3 regions of the Streptomyces sp. NPDC046215 genome follow, and region 2 is predicted to be linked to each of the others. Evidence: riboswitches for the same ligand, from Rfam matches in the RefSeq annotation. Region 2 holds a riboswitch; each other region holds the start of a gene.

What was found. A riboswitch is a leader RNA that binds a small molecule or an ion and turns the genes downstream of it on or off. The one in region 2 is predicted to bind cobalamin.
Region 1: it holds a riboswitch for cobalamin, as region 2 does, so the genes downstream of both, ABZ951_RS16800 (prenyltransferase/squalene oxidase repeat-containing protein) here and ABZ951_RS03085 (ABC transporter substrate-binding protein) in region 2, are expected to answer to the same signal.
Region 3: it holds a riboswitch for cobalamin, as region 2 does, so the genes downstream of both, ABZ951_RS25930 (ribonucleoside-diphosphate reductase subunit alpha) here and ABZ951_RS03085 (ABC transporter substrate-binding protein) in region 2, are expected to answer to the same signal.

Annotation. Positions count from the first base shown of each region.
Region 1 is NZ_JBEYZW010000033.1:51,723-61,620, reverse strand. Features, by position in the region: gene lanKC (class III lanthionine synthetase LanKC) at 1-1,946, opposite strand, end outside; gene ABZ951_RS16810 (ferredoxin) at 2,057-2,311, opposite strand; gene ABZ951_RS16805 (aldehyde dehydrogenase) at 2,311-3,771, opposite strand; cobalamin riboswitch at 4,485-4,637, shown strand; gene ABZ951_RS16800 (prenyltransferase/squalene oxidase repeat-containing protein) at 4,744-6,081, shown strand; gene ABZ951_RS16795 (SCO2322 family protein) at 6,078-6,752, shown strand; partial or broken gene ABZ951_RS16790 (CbiQ family ECF transporter T component) at 6,749-7,867, shown strand; gene ABZ951_RS16785 (ATP-binding cassette domain-containing protein) at 8,521-9,898, shown strand, end outside.
Region 2 is NZ_JBEYZW010000004.1:122,018-131,915, reverse strand. Features, by position in the region: gene ABZ951_RS03110 (hypothetical protein) at 1-304, shown strand, start outside; gene ABZ951_RS03105 (cysteine synthase family protein) at 301-1,323, shown strand; gene ABZ951_RS03100 (ATP-grasp domain-containing protein) at 1,320-2,579, shown strand; gene ABZ951_RS03095 (MFS transporter) at 2,572-3,837, shown strand; gene ABZ951_RS03090 (class I SAM-dependent methyltransferase) at 3,809-4,558, shown strand; cobalamin riboswitch at 4,611-4,795, shown strand; gene ABZ951_RS03085 (ABC transporter substrate-binding protein) at 4,825-5,853, shown strand; gene ABZ951_RS03080 (iron ABC transporter permease) at 5,865-6,959, shown strand; gene ABZ951_RS03075 (ABC transporter ATP-binding protein) at 6,956-7,774, shown strand; gene ABZ951_RS03070 (ferric reductase-like transmembrane domain-containing protein) at 7,759-8,742, opposite strand; gene ABZ951_RS03065 (heavy metal translocating P-type ATPase) at 8,983-9,898, opposite strand, start outside.
Region 3 is NZ_JBEYZW010000074.1:251-10,148, reverse strand. Features, by position in the region: gene ABZ951_RS25975 (FAD-dependent monooxygenase) at 1-119, shown strand, start outside; gene ABZ951_RS25970 (DUF6415 family natural product biosynthesis protein) at 491-811, shown strand; gene ABZ951_RS25965 (GNAT family N-acetyltransferase) at 825-1,193, opposite strand; gene ABZ951_RS25960 (helix-turn-helix transcriptional regulator) at 1,246-2,508, opposite strand; gene ABZ951_RS25955 (hypothetical protein) at 2,667-2,822, shown strand; gene ABZ951_RS25950 (DUF6255 family natural product biosynthesis protein) at 2,819-2,998, shown strand; gene ABZ951_RS25945 (hypothetical protein) at 3,113-4,027, shown strand; gene ABZ951_RS25940 (DUF3311 domain-containing protein) at 4,185-4,442, shown strand; gene mctP (monocarboxylate uptake permease MctP) at 4,439-6,064, shown strand; cobalamin riboswitch at 6,266-6,424, shown strand; gene ABZ951_RS25930 (ribonucleoside-diphosphate reductase subunit alpha) at 6,579-8,960, shown strand; gene ABZ951_RS25925 (ribonucleotide-diphosphate reductase subunit beta) at 8,960-9,898, shown strand, end outside.

The DNA.
Region 1 (9,898 bases), on a different contig from region 2:
TCGAGGGCGAGACCGATGCCGGCGAGGCCGCTGTGCAGGTCGGGGGCGATGTGCTCCCAGTTCTGGGCGGTGATGGTCTCGGCGAGTTCCAGGGCGCGGGTGCGGTGGCCGAGGGAGTCCAGGACCCAGGCGATGCCGGCGAGCCCGTCGTAGAAGCCGAGCGGGGTGCCGGAGGCGGGGCTCTTGGTGTGGCGCAGCAGCCATTCCTCGCCCTCGGCGCAGTGGGCGCGGCCGCCCGTGGCGGCGAGGGCGTGGAGCACCCCGGCCGTGCCGTAGCCGAAGCAGGCGCCGCCGCCGGGGCCGGCGAACTGGGCGATGTCGCCGGGGAAGAAGCGGTCCTCGCGGTGCGGGGTCGCGGCGGCGAGGAGGGCCGCGGTCAGGGAGTCCCGGCTGCGCGGCCAGTCCGCGAGGTCGACGGGCAGGTACCTGTCAGCCGAACCGGTGGGTGCGGGTGCGGTCCCCGGCGCGCCCCCCGCGCCCCCCGCACCCACCGCGCCACGGGCCGCGACCCCCCGCCCCTGCGGCCCGTGGACGATTTCCGTGACCGCTTCGTCGAAGTAGCCGGGCGGCACCGGGAACTGGTCCGCGGCGATCTCCGCCAGGTGGGCCGCCTTCTGCCGGTCGACGGCGAACAGGCTGGTCAGCGGCAGGAAGAGGGCGATGCGCAGACAGGCCAGGGCGTAGCGGTCGACGTCGAAGCCGGTGCGGTCGGGCGGGGCGACGAAGCCGGGGTTGGCGATGGTCTGGCGGCGGCCCTCGTCGATGTGCGCGGCGGCCTCGAAGTCGAGGAGGACGACGGACCGCTCGTCCTCGGCGACCATGATGTTGAACAGGTGCAGGTCGTTGAAGACGACGCCGCGGGCGTGGACGGCGTCGACGGCCTCCTCGACGAGGCGGTACAGCCGCGTCGCCCACTCGGTGTACGCGGCGAGGCGCTCGGGTCCCGGGTCCGGGTCGACGAGGGGGTGGTGCCGGGCGAAGAAGGTGTTCAGCGGGCGGCCTTCGACGAACTCCAGCACCAGGAAGTGGTGGTCGCCGAGGGTGATGTAGTCGTGCACCTCGGGGGTGTACGGCAGCCCCGACAGCCGTTCGAGGGCGTCTCGTTCGCGCTGGAGGCGGGTTACCGCGTCGGCGCCGTCGGCGGCCAGGCCCGCGTGCGGGCGGCCTTCCTTGAGGACGACCTGCCGGTCCGTGCGCAGATCGGTGCCGACGTACACGCCGCCGCCGTTGGAGAAGTGCAGGGCCCGGTCGATGCGGTACGGGATGCCGCTGACCTTCGTCGCCGAGCGGGCGGCGAGGTGCGGGGCGAGGAAGCCGGGCGGGGTCAGCCAGGGCGGGACGTGGAAGGCGGGGTCGCGGCGGTCGGGGACGAGCACCCCGTCGGCGTTCTCGACGGCCGGGCACAGCTCGCCCTTGTCGTCGTAGCAGTGCCGCAGGGTGAAGCTGCCGTAGCGCACGTACACCGGCCCGTCGCCCCAGCGCAGGTCGGTGAGGATGTACGGGCCCTGCTCCCCGGCCAGGAGTGCGGCGAGGTCCTCGGCGACGGCGCGGCACTGCTCGTCGTCGCCGGGGTAGACGGTGATGAACTTCCCGCTGCCGCCCCGGTCGGCGTACTTGGCGTTGCGGGTGTGCAGGAGATAGGGGCTCGGGACGCACTTGAAGGCGACGCGCCGGGGCTCGCAGTAGTCGCGGACGGCGGCGAGGATCCGTTCGGCGTTGTCCAGGCAGGCCGAGACGTGGATCTTCCAGCCCTGGTCGGGCAGTGCGGCGTCGAGGGGGCGGAAGGCCAGCCAGTCGCCGGTCCGGTGACGCTGCCAGCCGGCGGGTGCCGGGCGGCGGGCCGACGGGTAGAGGGCGGTCGGGCCGTCGCCGTCGGACGGCAGCCGGTGCGGGGCGTCGTAGAACTGCCGGTCCGCGTCGCAGTAGACGGCGTACCCCTTGTTCATCGCTCCCCCTCGGCCGGTGACGACATGAAGGTTCCATGCCGCCGCCGGGAGGGGACAGTCACAACTGCCATGAACCCGCTATGAGGAACGCACGAGTAACAACCGGTCGGCTACCGCGGGTGGGGCTCGTCGGGCTCGTCGGGTGGGAAGATCGCGGCGCCGCTGTCGAGGGCACGGACGGTGATGGCCTCGACGGGGCAGCTCTCCGCGGCGGCGAGCACGGCCCCGGACGCCTCGGCCTCCGGGTCGGTCGGGTGGGACTGCCGGGCGGTGTCGAGCCGGAACGCCCCGGGAGCGGTGCCCGCGCAGAGTCCGGAGCCGACGCACACGCCCCGGTCGACCTCCACCCGCCAGCGCTCGCCCATCAGCGCTCCCCGTGCCCGGCGGGCAGGTGGATCATCTTGTGTTCCTGGTACTCGGCGAAGCCCTCGGGCCCGAACTCCCGGCCGAGGCCGGAGTTCTTGTAGCCGCCGAAGGGGCCGAGCATGTCGAGGCTGAAGGTGTTCACGCTGTACGTGCCGGTGCGCACCCGGCGCGCGATGTCGATGCCGTGCTCGACGTCGGCCGTCCAGACGCTGCCGGAGAGCCCGTAGTCGGAGTCGTCGGCGATGCGGACGGCTTCCTCCTCGTCGTCGTAGGGCAGCAGGCAGATGACGGGGCCGAAGATCTCCTCGCGGGCGATGCGCATGGTGTTGGTGACCTCGCCGAAGAGGGTGGGCTCCACGTACCACCCCGTCTCCCGCCCGGCCGGCCTACCGCCGCCGGCCAGCACCTTCGCCCCCTCGCGCTGCCCGAGCGCGATGTACTCCAGCGACCGGCGCCGCTGGCGCTCGGCGACGAGCGGGCCGACCTGGGTGGCGGGGTCGAGGGGGTCGCCGACGACGAGGGCGGCGGCGGCCGCGGCGAACCGCTCGGCCAGCTCGCCGTAGTGGGCACGCGGGGCGAGGATGCGGGTCTGGGCGACGCATGCCTGCCCGTTGTTCATCCAGGCGCTGGGCACGATGCCGGCGACGGCCGCGTCGAGGTCGGCGTCCGGCAGGACGATCGCCGCGGACTTGCCGCCCAGCTCCAGGGTGACGCGGGTGAGGTGGCGGGCGGCGACCTCCATGACGCGCCGGCCCGCGGCGACGGAGCCGGTGAAGGAGACCTTGTCGACGCCGGGGTGGCCGACGAGGTACTCGCTGACCTCCCGGCCGGCGGGCAGGATCGAGAGCACCCCCGCCGGCAGCCCGGCCTCCGCGGCGATCTCGGCGAGCAGGTAAGCGTCCAGCGGCGTCTCCGGCGCGGGCTTGAGCACCACCGAGCAGCCGGCCAGCAGGGCGGGGGCGAGCTTGGCGGCCGCGACGAACTGCGGCACGTTCCACGGCGCGACGGCCGCCACCACGCCGACGGGCTCGCGCCGCACGAGCAGCGGTCCGAGGACCCCGGCCCGCCGCTCCTCGAAGGGGATGCCGCGCGCGACGGCGACGGCACTGTCCCAGACCATCATCGCGCCGAGCGCCTGGGCGAGGACGCTCCAGGAGTAGGGGGAGCCGTTCTGGGCGGAGATGACCTCGGCGATCTCCTCGTGGCGGGCGGCGATACCGTCCTTGATCCGAGTGACGACCTCGATCCGCTCGGCGAGGGGCCGCTCGGCCCAGACGCCGGAGTCGAAGGAGGTGCGGGCGGCGGCGACGGCCCGGTCGACGTCCTCGCGGCAGGCGTGCGGGACGCGCCCGATGACGGCCTCGGTGTGCGGGGAGACGACGTCGATGGTGTCCCGCCCGGCGGGCTCGGTGAACGCGCCGCCGATGAAGAGCTGCCCGTACTCGATGAGTTCAGCCATGACTCGCCGCCTTCCGGCTCCGCCGCGGGTGCGCCACATCTGACGCTGCATCAGAACTGGTACCAGTTCCCGTGGCCGGGGGCAATGGGGGGCGGCGGGCGGGGGCGCGGAGCGCACGGCCGTGCGGGAGTGGGCCGGGCGGCCGCGGCCGGCCGACGCCCGGGCCCTTGGCCACCGGCCCGGACGCCATGGGGCGGGAGCGGCCACCGCCGGCCCGGCGCGTCTCGACGGCGCCGGGGCGGACGTCCCACGACCCGCAGCACCGGCCCACGGCCGCCCGCCTCGCACGCGCCGGGCCCGGCCGGAACGGGCACCCGACCGCGGCCGGCAGACGCCCGCGCTTCGACCGCGACGATCACCCTCACCGGTCACGACAGGCACCCGCCGCCGGCCGACGCGCACGGTCGTGTCGGGGCAGCGCCCGTGACGCCCCATCGCCCGCCCGGCCCGGCACCACTCGCCGGGCGCGACAGGGCCCGGGCCACCCGGGCCGAACGGGCAGTTGACCGCGGCCGACGGGCGCACGGGCCCGCGCCCTGGCCGCCGGGGCCGGGTGACGCGGGGCGGGGGCGGGTGCCCCCGGCCGGGCACCCGCCGCCGGACCGCGCGGCCGAGGCGGCCCCGTCCCGTGAGGCCCCCGCCGGACAGAGCGGCCCCGCCGGAGGCCGAAGCCCCCCCTCATACCGTCGCAATCGTGGCGGTATGAGCCACCCATAAGCCGCCGGTTAAAGTGTCCGTGACAACTTCATCCCGCCTCGGAACGGGGAAAGCCGGTGGGAATCCGGCGCTGACCCGCAACCGTGACGACGGCCGCGCCCGTGCGGACCGTACGAGCCGGACCACCCGCGCCCTGGCGGCAAGGCTTTCCGGAGCCGGTCGCGCCGCCCCTCGGCGGTGCCCGGCCCCACGGCACCGTCGAGGTATACGGAGCCGGGCCCGGTGCCACCGCGCGGAACGCGCGGAGGGGCGGCCGTGCGCGGTGGCACAGTCCGTACCCGTCCGCCCGCCGACCCCCGCAGCGACCCACCGAGAGGCACCGACCCCATGGCCCCCTCCCTCGCCGTCCACGCGCGCCGCGGCGCCGTGGCCCTGGCCACCGCCGCCGTCCTGAGCACGGCCATGGCGCCCGCCGCGTTCGCCGACGCCTCCCCGTCGCCGGCCGCCCCCGGCCTGTACGGCACCGAGGACCCCAAGTTCGACGGCGTCTTCCGGCAGTCCCTGACCTTCGTGGCGCAGAGCGCCGTCGGCGTCTCCCCCGCCAAGGAGGCCGTCGACTGGCTCACCGGCCAGCAGTGCGCGGACGGCGGTTTCCCCGGCTTCCGGGCCGACCCCGCCAAGGCGTGCGACACCCAGAAGGAGTTCACCGACCAGACCGCCGCGGCCGTCCAGGGCCTCGCGGCGGCCGGCGGCCGGTCCGAGCAGGTGACGAAGGGCCTCGACTGGCTCAAGGCGCACCAGAACGACGACGGCGGCTGGGGCTACCAGCCCGGCAGCCCCAGCGACGCGAACTCCACCTCCATCGCCCTCGGCGCGTTCGCCGCCACCGGGCAGGACCCGGCCAAGGTCGCCGCGAAGGGCGGCAAGGACCCGGTGGCCACGCTGCTGACGTTCCAGCTCGGCTGCGACGCGAAGGAAGGGGAGCGCGGCGGTTTCTCCTTCCTGAAGGACGACAAGAGCGGGCTGCGCGCCGACAACCTCGCCAGCGCCGCCGCGGGCCTGGCCACGCGCGGCAAGGGCTTCCTCGTCGAGCCGCCGAAGAAGGGCGCGGACCAGCCCCTGAAGCCGCTGGACTGCGCTGCCGACGACAAGGCGAAGCCGAAGGACGCCGCCGCGGCGGCCGAGGCCGTCGACGGGTACCTCTCCGAGGCGCTCGCCAAGAACGGCGGCTACCTCGTGCCGTCCATGCCCGGCGCCCCGGCCAAGCCCGACCAGGGCAACACCGCCGACGCCGTCGTCGCCCTCGCCGCGGGCGGCCACCGCGAGGCCGCCGAGAAGCCGCTGACGTGGCTGCGGTCCAAGGAGAGCGGCACCGCCGACTGGGCGAAGAACCACCCCGGCCGCGTCGCCAAGCTCATCCTCGCCGCCCACGCCACCGGCGCCGACCCGCGCGACTTCGCCGGCACCGACCTGGTCGCCCAGCTGAACGCGATGGGCCCGAAGCCGGAGTCCGCCTCCTCGGCGGAGCAGAAGGACGAGGAGAAGAAGGACGACGACAAGGGCGTCAGCGTCTGGTGGATCGTCGGCGTCTTCTTCGTCGCCAGCATCGGCGCCGGCTTCCTGATCAGCGGCCGGAAGAAGAAGCAGCTGTGACGGTCCGCCGCGGCGCGCGCGCCCTCGGGGCGCTGCTCCTCGCCGGGGTCCTCGCCGGGCTGGGCGCGGCCCCCGCGCAGGCGGCCGGGTACCGGTACTGGTCGTTCTGGGACGCCACCGGCAGCGGCTGGGCGTACGCCACGCAGGGCCCGTCCACGGCGCGGCCCGGCGACGGGGACACCGTCGGCTTCCGGTTCGCCGTCAGCGAGGACTCCCGGGACGCCGCGAAGCCGCGCGCCGCGGCGGACTTCGGCGCGGTGTGCGCCGGCACCCCCGCCGAGGACGGCCGCAAGCGGATCGCGGTCGTCCTGGACTTCGGCACGGCCGCCGACGCCCCCGAGGGTGAGACCCCGCCCGCGCCCCGCACGGCATGCGCGCGGGTCGGCGGCGACGCGAGCGCAGCGGAGGCGCTCGCGGCCGTCGCGAAGCCCCTGCGGTACGACTCCGCCGCGCTGCTGTGCGCCATCGCCGGCTACCCGAAGTCGGGCTGCGGCGAGCAGGTCGCCGGGAAGAAGAGCGGGCAGACCGCCTCCGCCGGGGACGGCGGCAAGGACGAACGGAAGGACGACGGCGGTGACGGCGTGCCCTCGGCCGGTCTGATCGGCGGTGTCGCCGCCGTGGTCGCCCTCGGTGCCGCCGCCGCGTGGCAGGCGCGCCGCCGCCGCGGATGAGCGACAGGAACCCGCCGCCGCGCCCCGGCGGCCCGAGCACCGCGCCCGTCACCGCGCGGGCGTCCGCGCTGCACGCGGGCGCCTGGTGGGTGTGGGCGCTGGGGCTGGCCACCGCCGCGTCGCGCACCACCAACCCGCTGCTGCTGGGGCTGCTGGTCGGCGTGGCCGGATACGTCGTGGCGGCCCGGCGCACGGACGCGCCGTGGGCGCGCTCCTACGGGGCGTTCCTCAAGCTCGGACTGGCCGTGATCACCATCAGGCTCGTCTTCGCGGTCGTGCTCGGGTCGCCGATCCCGGGCACCCACACCCTGGTCACCCTGCCGGAGGTGCCGCTGCCCGACTGGGCGAAGGGGGTGCGCCTGGGCGGCCGGGTGACGGCCGAGGGGCTGCTCTTCGCCCTGTACGACGGGCTGAAGCTGGCCGCGCTGCTGATCTGCGTCGGCGCGGCGAACGCCCTCGCCAACCCGGCCCGGCTGCTGAAGTCCCTGCCGGGCGCCCTGTACGAGGCGGGCGTGGCGATCGTCGTCGCGATGACGTTCGCGCCGAACCTCGTCGCGGACGTCCAGCGGCTGCGCGCCGCGCGGCGGCTGCGCGGCCGCTCCGACCGGGGCCTGAAGGCCCTGCTCCAGGTGGGGCTGCCGGTCCTGGAGGGGGCGCTGGAGCGGTCCGTGGCGCTGGCGGCGGCCATGGACGCGCGCGGGTACGGCCGGACCGCGCAGGTGCCGCCCGCCGTGCGGCACACCACGACGGCGCTGACGCTCGGCGGGCTGCTGGGCGTCTGCGCGGGAACGTACGGCCTGCTGGCCGACGAGGGCGCGGGCTACGGCCTGACGGTCCTGGCCGGCGGGCTCGCCGCCGCGCTCGCGGGCCTGTGGCTGGGCGGCCGCCGCTCGGTCCGCACCCGCTACCGCCCGGACCGCTGGGACGCCCGGGCCTGGCTCGTCTCGGCCTCGGGCGTGGCGGTGGCGGCCCTGATGATCTGGGCGAACTCCTACGCGCCGGCGGCCCTGCACCCCCCGGCGGTCCCGCTGACGGCACCGGACCTGCCGCTGTGGCCGGCGGCGTCCCTCCTGCTGGGCCTGGTCCCGGCCTTCGCGTCCCCGGCCCCACCGCGGCCCGGCGGGCGGCCGGCCCCGACGACGCCCCGCCGAACGGGCCCCGCCCTCACCCCGGACGACCGAGGGAGCGCTCCCACGGCCTCCACCAGCCCGACCCCGACAGCCGTGTCGCACCACGGCACGGGGACAGGACCCACCCGCACCCCGGGTGACCAAGGGGCGCCCACGGCCTTCACGAGCCCCGCCCCGCCGGCACCCGACGAGCAGCCGACCCCCACAGCGGAACCCCGCCACAGCACAGGAACGGGCCCCGCCCTCGCCCCCGGTGACCGACGGAGCACACCCACCGCCCCCACCAGCCCCGCCCCGCCGGCGCCCGGTGGGGCGCCGGCCCCGGCAACGGAACCCCGCCGCAGTACGGGAACGGGCCGCACCCCGTCCACGGCCCCCGGCCCCGGCCCGGGACCGGAAGGCGGCGCGCATGCCTCCACGGGTCGCTCGTCCGGCGCCGCCCCGGAGGCAGCCCCCGCCCGGCCGGGCGACACCCCTGCCCCGGACGGCCGCGACCGCACGCCCTGCACCGGCCCCGGCACCGGCCCGGAGGCAGCCCCTGCCCCCACGGACGCGCCGGCCCGCAGGGCCCCCGGCGGAACCGCCCCGCACCCCACCTCTCCCCCGGGCCGCGAGCCCGGCCGTAAGGAGGCCCCGCAGTGATCCGGTTCGAGCAGGTGTCGGTCACCTACCAGGACACCGACGGCGGCGGCGCCGTGCGCGCACTCGGCGGGGTCGACCTCACCGTGCCCGAGGGCGAGCTCTGCCTGCTGGTGGGCCCGTCCGGTGTCGGCAAGTCGACTCTCCTGGGCACCGTCAGCGGCCTCGTGCCGCACTTCACCGGCGGCACCCTGCACGGCCGGGTCACCGTCGCCGGGCGCGACACCCGCACCCACAAGCCGCGTGAACTCTCCGACGTCGTCGGGACCGTCGGGCAGGACCCGCTCGCCCATTTCGTCACCGACACCGTCGAGGACGAGCTGGCCTACGGCATGGAGTCCCTGGGCCTGGCCCCGGACGTGATGCGGCGCCGGGTCGAGGAGACCCTCGACCTGCTGGGCCTCGCCGAACTGCGGGAGCGGCCCATCGCCACCCTCTCCGGCGGGCAGCAGCAGCGCGTCGCCATCGGTTCGGTGCTGACGACCCACCCCCGGGTACTGGTCCTGGACGAGCCGACGTCCGCGCTCGACCCGGGCGCGGCCGAGGAGGTGCTGGCCGTGCTCCAGCGGCTGGTCCACGACCTGGGGACCACGGTGCTGATGGCCGAACACCGGCTGGAGCGGGTCGTGCAGTACGCGGACCAGGTGATCCTGCTGCCCGCCCCGGGGGCCGCCCCGGTCGTCGGCGACCCCGCCGAGATCATGGCCGTGTCGCCCGTCCACCCGCCGGTGGTCGCGCTCGGCCGCCTCGCCGGGTGGTCGCCGCTGCCGCTGTCCGTGCGGGACGCGCGCCGCAAGGCGGCCCCGCTGCGGGAGCGGCTGGCGGCCCTGCCCGCCCCCGCCCGGACCGGGACGGCGGCCCCGGCGCCCGAACCCCGGCCCCGCGCGGGCGGGCTGCTGCGCAGGGCGGTGCGCGCGGGCGGGGCCGGGTCCCCGGCGGGCGCCCCGCCGGCCGCCGAGGTGCGGGGGCTCACCGTCCGGCACGGCCGCGTCGTCGCGCTGCGCGAGGCGGAGCTGACGGTGCGGGCCGGGGAGACGGTCGCGCTGATGGGCCGCAACGGCGCGGGCAAGTCCACGCTGCTGCGGACGCTCGTCGGCATGCACGCGCCGGCCGCCGGCTCGGCGCGCGTCGGCGGGGTGCCGCCGCGGTCCACCGCCCCGGCGGAGCTCCTGCGCCACGTGGGCCTGGTGCCGCAGGACCCGCGCGACCTGCTGTACGCGGACACGGTCGCGCAGGAGTGCGCGCAGGCCGACAAGGACGCCTCCGCCGCGCCGGGCACCTGCCGGGCGCTGGTCTCCGGCCTGCTCCCGGACGTCCGCGACACGACGCACCCCCGCGACCTGTCCGAGGGCCAGCGCCTGGCGCTCGCCCTGGCCC
Region 2 (9,898 bases):
GGAGTACGAGCGGTGCCTGACGGACCTCCTCAAGGGCTTCGCCTCCGGCGATCCGGCAGCCGTGGCCCGGGCGGCGACCTTCAGTGCCGTCCTGTCCCAGGCGGTGCTGCCCAAGCGCACCTTCGAAGCCGTACTGGCCCACCGCGAGGAGTTCACGGCGGACGGCCTCTTCGTCGCCCATACCGGCTCCCTCATCGGCTACCTGTTCGCCCGTCGCCCCGGCCCCGCCGTGAAGGGCGAACTGTCCGCCTTCTTCCACTCACTCGGCCACCAGTGCTCCTTCGCCCAGGGAGGCTACGCGTGATCCACCCCCACATAGCCGATGCCCTCAAGGTCCCCGATCTCGTCCGGCTGGCGGACGGCATGGTCCTGTTGAGGTTCGAGTCGATGAAGATCTACTCGGCGCTCGCGGCCGTCCGGCGGCTGCTCGACCGCGGCACCGTCCGCCCCGGACAGACCCTGATCGACAGCTCCAGCGGCATCTACGCCTACGCTCTGGCGCTCGCCTGCCACCGCTACGGCCTGCGGTGCCACATCGTGGCCTCGACCACGGTCGACGCCACGACACTCGCGCAACTGGAGATCCTCGGCGCGACGGTCGAGCAGGTCAGACCGTCGCGGAACCTCAAACTCGACCAGGAGTTACGGGTGCGCCGGGTGCGGGAAACCCTCGCCGAGCAGCCCGCCTTCCACTGGATGCGCCAGTACCACGACGACATCCACTACCTGGGCTACCAGGAGGTCGCGGACGCGGTGGCCGCGGCGCTGCCGGGCCGCTCGCTGACCGTCGTCGGCGGCGTCGGGTCCGGGGCCTCCACCGGCGGGCTCGCGGAACACCTGCGCCGCCGCGACCCCTCCGTCCGGCTGGTCGGGGTGCAGCCGTTCGGCAGCGTCACCTTCGGCAGCCAGGACCACGACGACCCGGAGGCGATCATCGCCGGCATCGGGTCCTCGATCGTCTTCGACAACGTCCGCCACCACCTCTACGACGCCGTCCACTGGATGGACTTCACCCACGCCATGTCCGGCACGGTCGCCCTGCTGCGCGAGCACGCCGTCTTCGCCGGGCTGTCCACCGGCGCCGCCTACCTCACCGCCACGTACGAAGCCGGCCGCCGGCCCGACCGGCTCCATCTGGTGATCGGCGCCGACACCGGCCACCGCTACGTGGAGCGCGTGTACGCCCGGCACAGGGAGGCCGCGGACCTCACCGCGCTCAAACCGGCCGAAGTCGGCAGCCCCGGGGAGATGTCCATGCCCTGGTCCACGATGGAGTGGAACCGAAGCCCCTGGCCGTCGCACCGGAAGGAGCCGGCCGCATGAGCGTGGTCTGCCTGGAATCCCTCACCTTCGGACTCGGACACCTGGCGCGCGCCGCCGACCGGCTGGGCGAACGCCTGCGCCTGCTCACCAGTGACCCCTCCTTCTACGCCTACGAGTTGGAGCGCCTTCCCGCCGGCGCCGTCGACGTGGTGGAGACCGACACCTTCGACACGGACGGGGTGGCGGAGCTGCTCGGCCGGACCCCGGACCTGCGGGGTCTGATCAGCTCCACCGACACGTGGATGCTGGTGGGCGCGGAACTGGCCGCCCGCTTCGGCCTGCCCGGCCTCGACCCGGCGGTGCTGCGGCTGACGAGGGACAAGGCCGCTGTCCGGGACCGGCTGTTCGAGGCCGGGCTGACACGGGCCCGCGCGGCCGAGGCGGACCCCGGCGGCGCCGAGACGGCTGCCCTGCTGGTCAAGGGGGTGGGCCTGCCGGCGATCCTCAAGGACAGCGCGGGCACGGGCAGCCAGAACGTCTGGCTGGTCCGCGACGAGCGGGAGCTGGACGCGGCCCTGGCCGAGGCCGCCGGGCGGCAGCTGAAGGGCCGGCTGTTCGCCGAGCCGTACTTCTCCGGCCCCGTCTACAGCGCGGAGACCCTCACCTGGGCGGGAAGGACACGCCTGCTGGGCGTCTCCAGCCGCCTGATGTCACCCGAGCCGCACTTCCGGGAGGAAGTCACCGCGTTCCCCGTCGCCTTCCCCGAGCAGCGCAGGGCCGCTCTGGAGCGGTGGCTCGACGGTGTGCTCGCCGCCATCGGCTACACCGACCGGTTCGCCCACGTGGAGTTCGCCCTGACCACGTCCGGCCCGGAAGTGGTGGAGATCAATCCGCGGATCGGGGGCGCGCTCGTCGGCGAGGGCATGTGCCGGGCGCTGGGCGTCAACGTGTACGAGGCGATGGTGGAGGCGGCGGTGGGCCTGCGGCCCGGGCTCATGGACGCGGCGCCGCCCGGCGGCCCGGCCTCGGCGTTCGTCCTCGGCTACCCCCGGCGCCCGGGGATCTTCAGCGGTGTCAGCGGACTCGACCGGCTGCCCGACATGCCCGGATCCCCCACCTGGTACCCGGTCAAGCGGATCGGCGACCCCGTCGAGCACCTGGCCGACAGCCGGGGGTACGCGGGGATCGTCTACGCCGAGGGCGACACGGCCGAGCTCGCCACCCACTGTGCCGTCGCCGCCGCCAACGCCGTCACGGTGCTGACCGAACCCTTTCCGCAGCCGGGAGCCGCGGGCCGCCGGACCTCCGATGACTGACGCCGCCGGCGGCGCGGGGCTGCGGTCCGCGTTCTCCTCCCTGACCGGGCCCCTGCGCTTCCTGCTGCTCAGCTCCTTCCTGATCCCGCTCGGCAGTTTCATGGTCCTGCCGTTCATGTCGGTCTTCCTGCACGAGCGGCTGGGGATGGGGCTCGGGTCGGTCGGGGTGGTGCTGGCCGCGGCGTCGCTCGTGCAGTTCTCGGGCGGTGTCGTCGGCGGGGCGCTCGCCGACCGCGTGGGGCTGCGGCGCACGATGATGTGGGCGCTGGTGGTGCGCACGGCGGGTTTCGCGGCGTTCCTGGCGGCGCTGCGGTGGCCGCCCGTGGCGGTGGGGGCGCTGATCCTGACCTGCTGCGGCGCCGCGCTGTACCTGCCGGCCAACAAGGCGTATCTGGTGCACGGCGTGGCGGAGGCGCGCCGGCCGGCGTTCCTGTCCGCGGGCAACGCGGCACTCAACGCGGGCATGGCCGTGGGCCCGCTCATCGCCGGACCGTTCGTGCTGTCGTCTCCGGGCCCGCTGTTCCTCTGCGTGACGGTGCTGTTCGCCGCGGTCGCCGTGGGCCATGCGCGGCTGCCCGCCACGGGGGCGGCGGGGAAACGATCCGGCGACGTGCGTCCGCCCGGCCAGGGGCTGCTGAGCGGGGTGGCCGTCCTGCCCTTCGCCGCCAACGGGCTGGCCTTCTACCTCTACTTCTACTTCCAGCACTACCTGGCGGTCTACGCCGTGGAGCGGGCCTCCAGCGAGTTCTACAGCCTGGTGCTCCTCACCTGCTTCGTCCTGGTCATCGTCGTCCAGCCGCTCGCTTCGGACGCGATCCGGCGGATGAGCTACCCGGTCGCCCTCGCGGCCGGGTTCGCGGGGCTGGCCGCCGGAACGGCGGTCCTGGCGGCCGGCACGAGGACGGCCCTGCTGGCGGGCGGGGTCCTGATCACGCTGGGCGACATCGTGCTCTTCCTCAAGAACGACCTGGAGGCCCTGCGCCGCAGCCGCCGCTCCGACGCCGTGGTGTTCGGACAGCAGCGGCTCGCCGCGGGACTGGGCGCCTGCGCCAGCGGCGTCTTGGGCGGGCAGCTGTACGGATTCGGCGAACGGGCCGGGGACACCGGCTGGTTCTGGATGCTGGCCGCCGCCCAGTGCGTCCTGCTGCCGCCGCTCCTCCTCGCCCTGCGCGACAGGGCCTGCGCACCTCCTGCCCACCCCGACGACACGGAAGGAACAACGACCCCAGATGACGCGCACGGGCGGATTCCAGGATGACGACTTCTGGACCGAGTTCCACGACTTCCTCTTCTCCGAGCAGCGCTACTCCCAGGCGGTGGAACTGCTCGACACCTCGCCCCTGCTGTCCTTCCGGCCGGGGGCGCGCGTCCTGGACCTGGGCTGCGGGCCCGGGGTGTTCACCGTGCCGCTCGCCCGCCGGGGCTTCGACGTGACGGGCGTGGACCGCAGCCCGGCCATGCTGGAGCGCGCCCGGAAACGGTCCGCCGACGCCGGTGTGACGGCCCGGTACGTGCAGGCCGACATGCGGGAGTACGGACAGCCCGGCGCCTTCGATGTCGTCCTCAACATGTTCACGTCCTTCGGGTACTTCGAGGACCCCGCCGACAACGCCCGCGTGCTGCGGACCATGCACTCCTGTCTGGCACCCGGCGGGACGCTCGTCCTGGACCTCGCCGGGAAGGAACTGCTGGCACGCAAGGTCGTGCCGCCCAAGGTCGTCCAGCGCGGTGACGACCTGCTGGTGCAGACGGACACGGTGCTGGACGACTGGGCGCGGCTGCGCAGCGACTGGGTGCTGGTCCGCGGTGACCGTGTGACGCGCGCGAGCCTGGTGTGGTTCATGTACAGCGCGGTGGAGTTGCGGCAGATGGCCGAAGAGGCCGGTTTCGCGGGCGTGGAGTTCTCCGGGGGTTTCGACGGGCGCCCGTACGACCAGGACGCCGAACGGCTGATCCTCCGGGCGGTCCGTGAGGAGTGAGGCGGATGGGGGCGTGCGGTCGACTTCCGCACGCCCTATGCCGCACGCCTGAGCATTCGTACTATCAGCGGGTCATCACCGCGACGGGAGTCAGGAAGCCGGTGCGATTCCGGCACGGTCCCGCCACTGTGACCGGGGGAGTGCAACCCTTTTCCATGCCACTGCGCGCGGCGCGGGAAGGCCGGGGGGAACGTCGATCCGGGAGTCAGGACACTGGTCTGTCGCGGGCCCGTTCCGAGGAGCGCGGACTCCCCAGGAGGCTCTACGTGTACGACACGCCCCACTCCCCGTTCGCCCGCCGCCGCCGTGCCCTGCGCGCCGCGGCGCTGACCACCGCCCTGTTCACCTCCCTGCTGGCCGGCTGCGGCGCGCGGCAGGGCAGCGGCGACGACGCGAAACCCACCGCCTCGCCCGCGCGCGGCTTCCCGGTCACCATCGACAACTGCGGCATCCGCACGACGTACAAGAAGCCGCCCTCCCGGGTGGTGACCATCCACCAGCACCCGGCCGAGCTCATGCTGGCGCTCGGGCTCAAGGACCGGATGGTCGGCACCGCCTTCCCCGACTCCTCCGTCCTTCCCGAACTCAGAAAGGACTTCGAGGCCGTCCCCCAGCTGGCGAAGAAGGAGCCGTCCTTCGAGAAGGTCCTGCAGGCCGAGCCGGACTTCGTCTACGGCGGCTACGGCAGCGCGTTCGCCGACAACGAGGGCCGTTCCCGCACGGCGTTCACCAAGGCCGGGATCCACACCTACCTCAACCGCGAATACTGCGGGAAGAAGCAGGTGTCCATGCAGGACACCTACGACGAGATCCGCACCATCGGCTCGATCTTCGGCGTGTCCGAGCGGGCCGACAAGCTGGTCACCGACCTCAAGGGGCGGGTGGACCGAACCACCGGGAGGGTGCGGAAAGCCCCTGCCGTCCCTGTGTTCGTGTACGACAGCGGCGACAAGGCCGCGTTCACCGCCGGTGGCAAGAGCCTCGGCACCGAGATCATCAGGCTCGCCGGCGGGCGGAACGTGTTCGCGGACCTCGACGACGTCTTCGCCGACGCCTCCTGGGAGCAAGTCGTCGCCCGCAAGCCCGAGGTCATCGCCATCTACGACTACGCGGGAGCCGGAAGCGTCGAGCAGAAGAAGAAGTTCCTGCTCTCCCGGCCCGCCCTCGCCGACGTGCCCGCCGTGAAGAACAAGCGCTTCGTCGTCCTCCCGCTGACGGCGACCCTTGTCGGGATCCGGCCGCCGTACGCGGTCGAGGAACTGGCCCGCGGGCTGCACCCCGAGACGTTCCGGTGACGGCCCCGGCCGTGGCCGGCACTCCCGTCGGCACCCGGGACAGCCGCCGTGAGAAGCCGCCCCGCCGCCGGCCCTTCGCCGCCACCCTGGCCGTCCTAGGCGCCCTGCTCCTGGTGTCCCTCACGGCGGGCCTGGCGATCGGCTCGGTCCACGTGCCGCCCGGCCAGGTGTGGGGCATCGTGGCCCACGCGCTGGGCGCCGGCCCGTCGGAGCCCGGCTGGTCCCGGGCCCGGGAGACGATCGTGCTCGACGTACGGGCGCCGCGCGTCCTGCTCGGGGCGGTGACGGGCGCGGGGCTCGCGGTGGTGGGCACCGCCATGCAGGCCCTGGTTCGCAATCCGCTGGCGGAGCCGTACCTGCTGGGGGTCTCCTCGGGCGCGTCGCTGGGCGCCGTCACAGTGATCGTCTTCGGGGTGAGCCTGTTCGGTCCGGTGTCGCTGTCGGTCGCCGCGTTCGCGGGGGCCCTGCTGACACTCCTGCTGGTGTACTCGACGGCCCGCGCGGGCGGTCGCATCACCTCGGTGCGCCTGGTGCTGTCGGGCGTGGCGGTCGCCGCCGTGCTGACCGCGGTGATGGATCTGCTGCTGCTGACCGGCGACCGGGGCAACGAGGCGCGAGCGGTCCTCGCCTGGACCCTCGGGGGGCTCGGCGGCGTGCAGTGGGGCACGCTGTGGCTGCCGGGCGCGGCGCTGTCGCTGGGCGTCGTCGTCCTGCTGGTCCAGGCCAGGTCGCTGAACCTGCTGCTGGCGGGCGAGGAGGCCGCCACGACGATGGGGCTGGACGTGGCCCGGTTCCGGGCCCGGATGTTCGTCCTCCTTTCCCTCGTCACCGGCGTGCTGGTGGCGGCCGCCGGGCCGATCGGCTTCGTCGGGCTGATGCTGCCGCACATCGTGCGCCTCTTCGTCGGCGGCGACCACCGCCGGGTGCTGCCGGCCGCCGCCCTGGCCGGGGCGGTGTTCCTGGTCTGGGCGGACATCGCGGCGCGGACCGTCGCCGCCCCGATGGAGGTCCCCGTCGGCGTGCTGACGGCCCTGTGCGGCGGACCGTTCTTCCTGTGGCTGATGCGCCGGGACGCCCGGCGGAGCACCGACCGAGGAGTGGCATGACCGCGACCGAACTGGCCGTCGAGGGCGTCACGCTCACGGCCGGGGCCCGCCACCTGGTGCGCGACGTCTCGCTGACCGCCCGGCCCGGCGAGGTGGTCGGCCTGGTCGGCCCGAACGGCAGTGGCAAGTCCAGCCTGCTGCGCGCCGCCTACCGGGTGCTGCGCCCCGATGCCGGGTGCGTGCGCGTGGACGGTGCCGACGCCTGGTCACTGCCGGTGCGCCGGCTCGCCCGCACCGTGGCCGCCGTCGTGCAGGAAGCGGGGGCCGACTTCGACCTGACGGTGCGGGAAGTCGTCGCGATGGGCCGCAGCCCGCACAAGCGGCTGCTCGACGGCGACACCGCCGAAGACCTCCGGATCATCGGATCGGCCCTGGAGTCGGTGGACGCAGGTGACCTGGCGGAGCGCTCCTTCGACCGGCTCTCCGGGGGCGAGCGCCAGCGCGTGCTCATCGCCCGCGCCCTCGCCCAGCAGCCCTCCCTGCTCGTCCTCGACGAGCCCACCAACCACCTCGACATCCGACACCAGCTGGAGGTGCTCGGCGTCCTGCGCCGGCTGCCCGCCACGGTCCTGATCGCTCTCCACGACCTGAACCTCGCCGCCTACTACTGCGACCGCCTCTACGTCCTGCGCGCGGGCGAGGTGACGGCCCGCGGTACGCCCGGGGAGGTGCTCACCCCGCGGCTGCTGGCCGAGGTGTACGGGGTGGCCGCCGAGGTCGCCGTCCATCCGCGCACGGGCGCGCCGCAGGTGACGTTCCTGCCCGGGGAGAGCGCCCCGCCGGTCATGGCGATGTCGGATCATTCCCCGTCGTGATCGTGCGGGGCCGTCGCGGGCGGCTCGGCCGGGCGCGGACGTCCACCGTCGTGGCCGGACACCACCACCGCGAGGACGGCGACCACGACGGCCGCGACGGCGAGCCTGCCGGCGCCCCGGGTGGTCCAGCCCAGTGCGGATGCCCCCGTCCACCGGCCGGGCGCTTCCAGGCGCTCGGCCCGGCGGGCGGGGCGCACCAGCCGGAGGAGAAGCAGCACGGCGACGGGCACCTGGAGCAGCCACAGCACCGTGCGCGGCCAGCCGTCGTACCAGACGTTGGTGCCGTACAGCAGCGTGTGCCACACGCTCAGCACGTACACGACGATGACGAACCGGTGCAGCCGGCGCCAGGTGTTCGCGCCGATGCGGTGCCGGACGTAGAACAGCAGGCCCAGGGGGAGGGCGAGGTAGAGGGCGCCCTGCCCGATGGGGATGGCCGTCCGGCCGGTTCCCGAGTCGTACCAGCCCGGGACGAAGGTGTCCGCGAACGCCGACCACAGCCGGGCCGCCCACGTCATCGTGGCTTCGTAGCGGACCAGTTCGGCCGCGAACATCAGCGCGTGCGCGAGCATCAGCGCCATTGTCGTCAGGCTCGTGGTGCGGTGCCAGCGTTCCAGCGCGGCCCGGGACACCGCCGGCCGGCCGGGCCGGGGCCCGGACAGCAGCAGCCCGAGGACGACGGTCCCCCACGCCCACAGCAGGCCGGACCAGCCGAACGCCTGGCTGAGCAGGTACATCCAGTAGGTGCGGGGGTCGTCCATGAAGGGCATGACCGCGACCGTCGCGGAGGTGCCGGAGCGCATGCGGAAAGAGAGGAAGAGGAACACGGCCGCCGTGACGGCCACCGCGGCGGCGGCATCGGGCAGGGCCGCTCTGAGATCGGCGCGCAGCGGAACGCGGCCGACGGGTTGCCGGCCGTTCACAGGTGCTGGAGGCGTACGGTCGCGGCCTGTCGTTTCCGGCTGCATTCCTGGCCCTTCGGGCGGTTGTCTGCGACGCGTGATGCGTGTCGTGTCAGTGTGGCGATCGTCGGGGGCTTGGGCGAGACGCTATCCGGCCAGAGGCGTACCGTCCGGCCACTCCGGCGCGACACCGAGGGGAAGGAGTCAAGGGTTGTGCGCCTACCGCGGGACAGCCCTGCGGCCGCATCCGGGTGGTGTCCCGGACGCGGCCGTGGGCCGAGCGCGGTGGCCGCGCCGCGCTGTGCCTTACGAGAAGGTCCGCAGGCGCAGGCTGTTGGTGACGACGAAGACGGAGGAGAAGGCCATGGCCGCTCCGGCGATCATCGGGTTGAGCAGGCCGGCTGCCGCGAGGGGGAGGGCGGCGACGTTGTAGCCGAAGGCCCAGAAGAGGTTGCCCTTGATGGTGCCGAGCGTCTTGCGGGAGAGCCGGATGGCGTCGGCGGCGACGAGCAGGTCGCCGCGTACGAGGGTGAGGTCGCCGGCCTCGATGGCCGCGTCGGTGCCGGTGCCCATCGCGAGACCGAGGTCGGCGGTGGCGAGGGCGGCGGCGTCGTTGACGCCGTCACCGACCATGGCGACCGTGCGGCCTTGTGACTGGAGGCGCTTGACGACGTCGACCTTGTCCTGCGGGAGGACCTCGGCGATCACCTCGTCGATACCGACCTCGCGGGCGACGCTCGCGGCGACGGCCTTGTTGTCGCCGGTCAGCAGGACGGGCGTGAGCCCGAGGCGGCGCAGTTCGGTGACGGCGCGGGTGCTGGTGGGCTTGATCGCGTCGGCGACGGTGAGGACGCCGCGCGCCTCGCCGTCCCAGGCGACGGCCACGGCGGTGCGGCCCTCGGCCTCGGCTGCGGCCTTCGCCGCCGCCAGTTCCGCGGGCAGGGTGATGGCCCACTCGGCGAGCAGTCGCTCGCGGCCGACCAGGACGGCGTGTCCGTCGACGACGCCCTGGACGCCGAGCCCGGCGACGTTCTCGAAGCTCTCCGGCGCGGGCAGCGCGCCGGTCCGGGCGGTGGCTCCGTCGGCGACGGCCCGGGCGATGGGGTGTTCGGAGGCGTGCTCCAGCGCGCCGGCCAGGCGCAGGAGTTCCCGCTCGCTGACGCCGGGGGCGGTGACGATCTCGTGCAGGGCCATCGTGCCGGTGGTGACGGTGCCGGTCTTG
Region 3 (9,898 bases), on a different contig from region 2:
ACGGCTTCACGGCCTGGGCGGCCGACGCGGGGGCGCAGGAGCGGACGCCGACGGCCGGGCTGGCGGAGGCGCTGGAGCAGTGGTTCGGAGCGCCGGAGGGTGCGGTGACGCGGGGCTGATCCACCGGGCTGATTCGCCGCTCCGGCCGCCGCCCGCGCCGCGCGCGCCACGGACCGCCCACCGTGACCCGCCGCCGGTGTGACGGCTTCCGGCCCCCTGCGAGCCGGTGACCAGCGCGCACGTCACCGCCGGGACGGCCCCGGCGGTGACGGCGCGCCGCTTACGTCACGGTGGACCCGGACACGCTCCGAACCGACGACGCGGGCCGGGTGCCGGCGCCTATCTGGCGGGTAAAGGCGGTACGCCGGTAGGCGTGGCCTCGGTGTCAAAACGTCCGGCCGGCCTTCAGTAGACAGCCCGTTGTCTGTCCTGGGCAGGCCCCTCGGCTTGCCCTTGACTTGCCACCATGACGGAGAGAAACCCTGTGACGGTGGCGCCCCTGGACTTGGGCGCCATCCGTGCCACCGTTCGCCGCGCCCTGGAGCGGCGGGCGGCCCGCCCGCCACGGCCGGAAATCGAAGAGATCAATCAGGCGCTCTGCCACCACCTGAGACTGATGCTCGCCCACGCGCAGATCCGTGCGGATCGGCTCCACCGGGGGTCGGTGCAGTGGGATCACTGGCAGGCGCTCATCGACCGGGTACGCGCCGATCTGGACCGCACCGGCGACGAAGGAATGGCCTCGGATGCCGCCCATATGGAGACCCTCGGCAGGGGGGCGCGCTTCTTGGCCGATTGCCTGGACGAGTGACGGGCGGCGGTGATCAGGGCTTCGGCAGCGGGCGCAGCATGGTGGAGTAGATGGGCGCGTCCGGGAACGGCTGCTGGTCGCCTACGTACTCGTAACCCCAACGCTCGTACAGGGCCTTGACCTTGGGATGTGTGGGCTCCACCAGAAGTGTGACGCGGTCCTCCGAGCGCCCGGCCAACAATTCCTCGTGGATTCGCCGCGCGCTACCGGTGCCGCGCCAGGGCTTCCGGACCATGAGCTCGAACAGCGCCAGGGTGCGTCGGCCGTTCTCGGCAATGTCCGGCGCGGGGAGAGGCGTGAGCATTCCCGCCCACCAGCGGCTGCCCGCCGGGAGCGGGGAGGCGTAGGCGTAGCCGATCGCCTGGCCGTCTACGTAGCCCAGTGCCTCCCGTCCGGGCGCGCGGCGGCGCTACGAGCCTCCCCGCGCCTGGTGCTCAGATGGCGCGAATGTGCTCGTTCCAGTCACGTGTGAACTGAGCGTCAGGTGCGCGCACGTTGAGCTTTTTGTTGAAGGTACCAAGAAGGTGTCGAACCGTACTGTTAGCCCCTGAACCACGTGGAGGAGAGACTCTGAGCGCCGTCCCGCAGGCTTGCCCCAAGTCACCCTGCTCCAGCTGCGCCAGCGCCAATTGGACGGTATAGAGGGCGCGGTTTCGATGCTGCTCGGGGCGTAGGGTCGATAGGCACCTATGGATGTGGCTCTCGGCTTGAGCGAAGCGGCCCAGGCGCAGGAAAGTGATGCCGGTCAATCCGTTCAGCTCGGCGTGGGTGAAGAAGTCCATCGAGGACGGGCGATGCGCGTTGAGGTCAGCGCGGGAGTAAGCGGTCGCCGCCCGGTCCAGGGAACGCAATGCCCGCGATTGCATTCCGCTATGGGGGAGGTAGAGCGCCAGCCTGGCGTGGCTCAGAGAGGCGTACAGAGGATCGCTGCGGTGCGCGGAAGTTCTCATCGCGGCCTCAGAAGCGGACACGGCGTCCTGCCAGCGCCCGCGTTGACCTGCCAGCGCGGTGGCATAGCGCCAGATCTCGTGCTGGATCTGCCCGTCCCCCGACAACCCCGCCAACGTCACCGCCGACTCCATATGCCGCTGGGCCCGGTCCAGCTGGCGTGAGTCCACCGCCGCCCACATCGCCGTCGCGGTGAACGCCGCCGCCAACCCGTAAAGCCGCCCCCGTACCCGCTGCGTCGCGCTGCCGTTCTGCTGAAGGCTCATCGCCTGTCGGCTCAAGGCCAGCGCTCGGCCTTCGAGGGCCGGGCCGCCGCCCTCCTGGTCGTCCAGGAGCCAGAGCGCTGTCAGCGCCCCGCGCAGGCGCTGGACGTCCGCCGTACCGACGGTCGGCCTGGCACTGCCTGTCAGCGCGGTCACGGAGAGGGCGGTTCCGGCGATGAAAGCGCGGCGTTGCACTGGCTCCTCCTGCACGGGAGACGCGGGGGTTGATTCACCCTGCGCCCTACCCGCCCTGGGCGTAAACCCCAGCTCCTCGGCGGTGCACCCGAACAGCGCCTCCATAACGACGCGCTGCCGCGCCTGCGGCCAGCGCGTTTCCCCGCTCAGATAGCGGCGGACCGTTCGATCGGAGGCGTTTCCGCGCCGTCCGGTGAGCTTCTCCACGCCGTCGTTGATCTCTTCGGCCAGTTCGGCCTGGGACAGGCCACGCTTCCGCATCCGGGCCGCCAACCGACTGTTCCCTGGCATGGACTCACCGTAGGCGCACTCGCCGGATGCGTCACAGCTCGCGGGTAAAGCAGAAGGAAATTCGTCCGGCGGCAGGGGAGTTGATCAGCCCTTCTTCGTCCTCCCGTCTCGCATACGGCTCTCGGTTATCTGGTCACACAGAACCGAAGGAGGAACCCGTGGCCACCGTCGAACTTCTTCCGACCGGCAGGCGCTGCGCCGCTTGCGTGGGCATCAAAACGCGACGCTTGCTCGCCCTGCGGCAAGGGGATCTGCGCGCCGCATCCGCGCTGCGGATCGCCATGGGCCGTCACCAGCGGGCGGTCCACGCATGACGCCCTCGCGGACGCGGCCGCGTCCCGCCTGCAAGCACCACCACGAGGCGTGGGCGCCGCGCAACGGGATCGCCAGCTGCCGAACCTGCGGCGTCCGCCGCTTCGTCGACTACCGGGCGCTCGCCTTCGCCGTCGCGCTCCCCGAACGCCCTCTGCACCCAACTCGCTTTAAGTGACCCGGGAGTTACCCTCCGGTGCGCTACGGTGGGCCACAACTGAACGACCCCCGAAGCCGGGCACAAACCGGCGACGGGGGTCTACACCCACCAGGAGTTAGGGCCTCCCAGAGAATGCTCACCCATGTTATCGCCCCCGCGCGCTTCTTCTCCCAAGTCCGGAACGAGATCATCCGGCATCCCCGCCTCTCCGCCGACGCCGTCCGGCTCCTGCTCTGGCATCTCTCGCTCCCCGCAGGCGCCGCCGAGCAGCCGCTGTCCACCACGGCCCGGCAGGCGAACATCAAGAAGTCGGCCCTCACCCGCGTGAAGCGGGAGCTCACCCAGGAGGGCTACTTCCACCAGTGGCGGGCCCAGGGGGCCGACGGCCTCTGGGCTACGTCCCAGCTCATCTCCAACGTGCCCCTCACCGCCGAGCAGGCCCTCGCCGCCCGCGACGGCCGGCCCGCCGAACCGGCGCAACCGGCGCAACCGGCTGACGACAAACCGGCCCCCGGTGAACCGGCACGCCGGGCCGTCGGTCATTCCCCTGAAAAGAACATGAGGGAGAACACCTCCCACCCTCCCCACCCGCTGGCCGACCGTGGCGCCCAGGCCCTTGCGGCCGCGAGCCGCAGCGAGCGGCGGCTCAGACTCTCGGGCAGGGACATCACGAGGCTCGCCCCGCTGGCAGGCGAATGGCTGCTGCGGGGCGCCACCCTGGGGGATCTCCGGGAGGCGCTCACGGCCGGGCTCCCCGAGCGGGTCCACTCCCCCGCCGGGATCACCCGCGACCGGCTGCTCCGCAAGATGCCCGAGCCGTCCGCCGCCAGGCCCGCTCCGGCCCCGCGACCGGCCGCCCTGCAACTGTGCACCGGCGGTTGCGAGCGGATGATCCGGCCGGTCGGGGACGAGACCCGGTGCCGTGACTGCCGCCTGGAGGCGGCCGCCACCGGCCCCTGCGACGGGGCAGTGGCCGCGACCCTGCGCGGCATGGCGGCGATCCGCGCGTCCCTGCGAACGCCCACCGGACCGTGCCCGTCCGGCTGATCGGCGGGGCGGATCGCCGTCGGGCCGCCAACTGGGCAGCGCTTACCGGCCAGATGACATTGCCATACCGATATGCGGACAGGGGGTGACTCCCAGCGGGAGCTCGCCTAGATTTCCTGCGCATCACGCAGTGATCACCAAGGGGGGAGTCACCACCATGACAGAACCACCAGGAGGCGACCGCAGAGCGGTTGTCACCGTGCCGCTGATCCTGGCCGGGATATGCCTGGCCGTACCCTTCGTCGCCATGCTGTGGGTGGACTCCTACGCCCGGCTGACGCCCGAGTTCATCGGTATCCCGTTCTTCTACTGGTACCAGATGCTGTGGGTCCTGCTGTCGACCGGCCTCACCGTCGTCGCCTATCTGATCGTCCGGCGGCACGAGCGGACCCGCAAGGCGGGTGAGCGGCGATGAAGGACGGCGTGAACGGCGTGGCACTCGCCGTCTTCATTTTCTTCTTCCTGGTCGTCACGGTGATGGGCTTCGTCGCTTCCAAGTGGCGGCGCGCGGAGAACGCGGACAGCCTCGACGAGTGGGGGCTCGGCGGCCGCTCGTTCGGCACCTGGGTCACCTGGTTCCTGCTCGGCGGCGACCTCTATACGGCTTACACCTTCGTGGCCGTCCCGGCGGCGATCTACGCGGGCGGTGCGGCGGGCTTCTTCGCGGTGCCGTACACGATCCTGTGCTACCCGCTGGTCTTCACCTTCCTCCCCCGGCTGTGGTCGGTCTCGCACAAGCACGGCTACGTGACGTCGTCGGACTTCGTCCGCGGGCGCTTCGGGTCCAAGGGGCTGTCGCTGGCGCTGGCGCTGACCGGCATCCTCGCGACGATGCCGTACATCGCGCTCCAGCTCGTCGGCATCCAGGCCGTGCTGGACGTCCTCGGGGTCGGCGGTGGCTCGAACTGGTTCATGAAGGACCTGCCGCTGCTCATCGCCTTCGGCGTGCTGGCGGCCTACACCTATTCGTCGGGGCTGCGGGCGCCCGCGCTGATCGCCTTCGTCAAGGACGCGCTGATCTACATCGTGATCATCGTGGCGATCATCTACATCCCGATCAAGCTGGGCGGCTTCGACAACATCTTCGCCAGCGCGAACGACGCGTTCTCGGTGAAGAACCCCGAGACGGGCAAGCCGCGCGGCTCGCTGGTGAGCGGTCCGGACGCGCAGTGGGCGTACGCGACGCTCGCCCTCGGCTCGGCGATGGCGCTCTTCCTCTACCCCCACTCGGTGACGGCGGTGCTCTCCAGCCGGAGCCGGAACGTCATCCGCCGCAACACCACGATTCTGCCCCTGTACTCGCTGATGCTGGGTCTGCTGGCGATGCTCGGCTTCATGGCGCTCGCCGCGGGGGTCAAGGTCAAGAACGGGCAGCTGGCCATCCCGCAGCTGTTCGAGGACATGTTCCCGGACTGGTTCACGGGCGTGGCCTTCGCGGCGATCGGGATCGGCGCGCTGGTGCCGGCGGCGATCATGTCGATCGCGGCCGCGAACCTCTTCACGCGGAACATCTACAAGGACTTCCTCAAGCCCGACGCCTCCCCCGCGCACGAGGCCAAGGTCTCCAAGCTGGCCTCGCTGCTGGTAAAGGTGGGCGCGCTGGTCTTCGTCCTCACCATGGACAAGACGGTGGCGATCAATTTCCAGCTGCTGGGCGGGATCTGGATCCTGCAGACCGTCCCGGCGCTGGTGGGCGGGCTCTTCACCCGCTGGTTCCACCGGTGGGCGCTGCTGGGCGGCTGGGCGGCCGGAATGGCCTACGGCACCTGGCGGGCCTATGACACGCCGAGCGCCACTCAGGACCATTTCGGTAATACCAACCTGATTCCGCTTATTGGGGAGAAGGGGTATATCGGGCTGACCGCGTTCGCGCTCAATGTGATCGTCGTCATCGCGGCGACCTTCGTCCTGAAGGCCCTCAAGGCGCCCGACGGCGTGGACCAGACCAAGGCCGCGGACTACACCGCGGACATCGGCGATCCGGGTGTGGCGCAGGAGCTGCCCCCGGCGACGGCCGGCGCGCCGGGCGGTCATTAGACCGCCGTCAGGCAAGCCCCCGAACCGACCCCGGCGGGCCCTGGAAGAGCCCTGGACGGGCTCCGGAGGGCGCGCCGACCCCGCCGGTCACCCAGGGCCGCCGCACCCCCTCGAAGGGGGCGCGGCGGCCCTCTGCCATGCCCCCGATCCGCGCGCTCTGTTAGCACATTCCACCCCACACCCTTACCGTGCGACACAAGATGTGGTGGTGCGTGCGACGGTCAGCACTAGATGTATGCTCGTCCTCGCTGTCGTCGCAGGGGAATCCGGTGGAAATCCGGAACTGTCCCGCAACGGTGTATGTATGCCGTTATTTCGCATGCAGGAGTCCGAGTACCTGCCGGCAGCACGCCCACCGCCGAATCCCCTTTTCGGCACCGGGCGTTTTGTATTCGTCCGGGCCCCGCGGGTTGGGCCGATGGACGCTGCGAGCATGCCCTGATGCACGAGGCTGCCCGTACGCGCCCGTCGCGCGCCTCCCGCCCGGCCCCTTGCCGAGCGAGGGAGAGCCTCAGTGACCATCGCGCCCGCCGATCCGGTCTCAGCGTCCGTGGAAGCGACCGGCGGCCCCGGGACCGCGCTGCTGCGCACCCTGACCGACCTCACCGCCGATCTGCCCGCCACCGACCCGGGCAAGGTCGCCGCCGCCGCGCTGCGGGGCCGCCACCCGGGCTCGGACGAGGCCGAGTTGCGGTCCCTGGCCACCGAGGCCGCCGCCGGCCTGATCTCGGAGGAGCCCCAGTACTCCCGGCTCGCCGCGCGACTGCTCACCCGCGCCATCGCCGACGAGGCCGCCGGACAGGGCGCGACGTCCTTCTCCGCCTCCGTCGCGGTCGGCCACGCCGAGGGCCTGATCGCCGACGAGACGGCCGCGTTCGTCGCGACCCACGCCGCGCGCCTGGACTCCCTCGTCGAGAAGGCCCTGGCCGACGGCGCCGACGACCGCTTCGGCTACTTCGGCCTGCGCACGCTGCACAGCCGCTACCTGCTGCGCCACCCCATCACCCGCCAGGTCGTCGAGACCCCGCAGCACTTCCTGCTGCGCGTGGCCTGCGGCCTCGCCGAGGACCACTCGACTCGGGCCCTGGACGACGTGGCCGAGCTCTACCGGCTCACCAGCACGCTCTCCTACCTGCCGTCCTCCCCCACGCTCTTCAACTCCGGCACCCGCCACCCGCAGATGTCGTCCTGCTACCTGCTGGACTCGCCGCTGGACGAGCTGGACTCGATCTACGACCGCTACCACCAGGTGGCGCGCCTGTCGAAGCACGCCGGCGGCATCGGCCTCTCCTACAGCCGCATCCGCTCGCGCGGCTCGCTGATCCGCGGCACCAACGGCCACTCCAACGGCATCGTGCCGTTCCTGCGCACGCTGGACGCCTCCGTCGCCGCCGTCAACCAGGGCGGCCGGCGCAAGGGCGCGGCCTGTGTCTACCTGGAGACCTGGCACGCGGACATCGAGGAGTTCCTGGAGCTCCGCGACAACACCGGTGAGGAGGCCCGCCGCACGCACAACCTCAACACCGCGCACTGGATCCCGGACGAGTTCATGCGCCGCGTCGAGGCCGACGCCGACTGGTCGCTGTTCTCCCCGGCCGACACGCCCGAGCTGGTCGACCTGTGGGGCGACGAGTTCGACGCCGCGTACCGCAAGGCCGAGGCCGACGGCAAGGCGATCAAGACGATCCCCGCGCGTGTGCTGTACTCCCGGATGATGCGCACCCTCGCGCAGACCGGCAACGGCTGGATGACGTTCAAGGACGCCTCCAACCGCACCGCGAACCAGACCGCCGAGCCCGGCAAGGTCGTCCACTCCTCGAACCTCTGCACGGAGATCCTTGAGGTCACCGACGACGGCGAGACGGCCGTCTGCAACCTCGGTTCGGTGAACCTGGCGCAGCACCTCGGCTCCGACGGCGAGATGGACTGGGAGAAGCTGGACCGCACGGTCCGCACTGCCGTGACCTTCCTCGACCGCGTCGTGGACATCAACTTCTACCCGACCGAGCAGGCCGGGAACTCCAACAGCCGCTGGCGCCCGGTGGGCCTGGGCCTCATGGGTCTCCAGGACGTCTTCTTCCGGCTGCGCCTGCCCTTCGACTCGGCCGAGGCGAAGGAGCTGTCCACCCGGATCTCCGAGCGCATCATGCTCGCGGCGTACGAGGCGTCCGCCGATCTGGCCGAGCGGCACGGCCCGCACCCGGCGTGGTCCGCGACCCGCACCGCGCGCGGCGTGCTGCACCCGGACCACTACCCGAACGCCGAGCAGCGCTGGGCCGACCGCTGGGACGCGCTGCGCGCCCGCATCGCGAAGACGGGCATGCGCAACTCGCTGCTGCTCGCCATCGCGCCGACGGCCACCATCGCCTCCATCGCGGGTGTGTACGAATGCATCGAGCCGCAGGTCTCCAACCTCTTCAAGCGCGAGACGCTCTCCGGTGAGTTCCTCCAGGTCAACACCTACCTGGTGGAGGACCTGAAGAAGCTCGGCGTGTGGGACCGCACCACGCGGGACGCCATGACGGACGCCAACGGCTCGATCCAGGACATGAACTGGATCCCCAAGGAGGTGCGCGACCTCTACCGCACCGCCTGGGAGATCCCGCAGCGCGCCCTGATCGACATGGCCGCGGCCCGTACGCCGTACCTGGACCAGAGCCAGTCGCTGAACCTCTTCATGGCCTCGCCCACCATCGGCAAGCTCAGCTCGATGTACGCGTACGCCTGGAAGCAGGGCATCAAGACGACGTACTACCTGCGCTCGCGCCCGGCCACCCGGATCGCCCGCTCGGCCGGCGCCGCCGCCACCATCCCCGTGCAGCAGGCCCCCGTCCCCGACGCGGACGCCGTCGCCTGCTCCCTTGAGAACCCCGAGTCCTGCGAGGCATGCCAGTAATGTCGTCCGAACAGAAGAACCTGCTCGACCCCGGGTTCGAGCTGACGCTGCGCCCGATGCGGTACCCGGACTTCTACGACCGCTACCGCGACGCGATCAAGAACACCTGGACCGTCGAGGAGGTCGACCTCCACTCGGACGTCGCCGACCTCGCCAAGCTGTCCCCGGGCGAGCAGCACATGATCGGCCGCCTGGTCGCGTTCTTCGCGACCGGTGACTCGATCGTGGCGAACAACCTCGTCCTGACGCTGTACAAGCACATCAACTCCCCCGAGGCGCGGCTGTACCTGTCGCGGCAGCTCTTCGAGGAGGCCGTGCACGTCCAGTTCTATCTGACGCTGCTGGACACCTACCTGCCCGACCCGGAGGACCGCGCCGCGGCCTTCGACGCGGTGGAGAACATCCCGTCCATCCGGGAGAAGGCCCAGTTCTGCTTCAAGTGGATCAATGAGGTCGAGAAGCTGGAGCGGCTGGAGACGAAGGCCGACCGCCGTCGCTTCCTGCTCAACCTGATCTGCTTCGCGGCCTGCATCGAGGGGCTCTTCTTCTACGGCGCCTTCGCCTACGTGTACTGGTTCCGCAGCCGCGGCCTGCTGCACGGCCTGGCGACCGGCACCAACTGGGTGTTCCGCGACGAGACCATGCACATGAACTTCGCGTTCGAGGTCGTGGACACCGTCCGCCAGGAGGAGCCCGACCTCTTCGACGACGAGCTCCAGCAGCAGGTCACGGACATGCTGAAGGAGGCCGTGGAGGCGGAGCTGCAGTTCGGCCGCGACCTGTGCGGCGAGGGCCTGCCGGGCATGAACACCGAGTCCATGCGCGAGTACCTCCAGTGCGTCGCCGACCAGCGCCTCCAGCGCCTGGGCTTCGCGCCGATCTACGGCTCGGAGAACCCGTTCTCCTTCATGGAGCTGCAGAACGTCCAGGAGCTGACG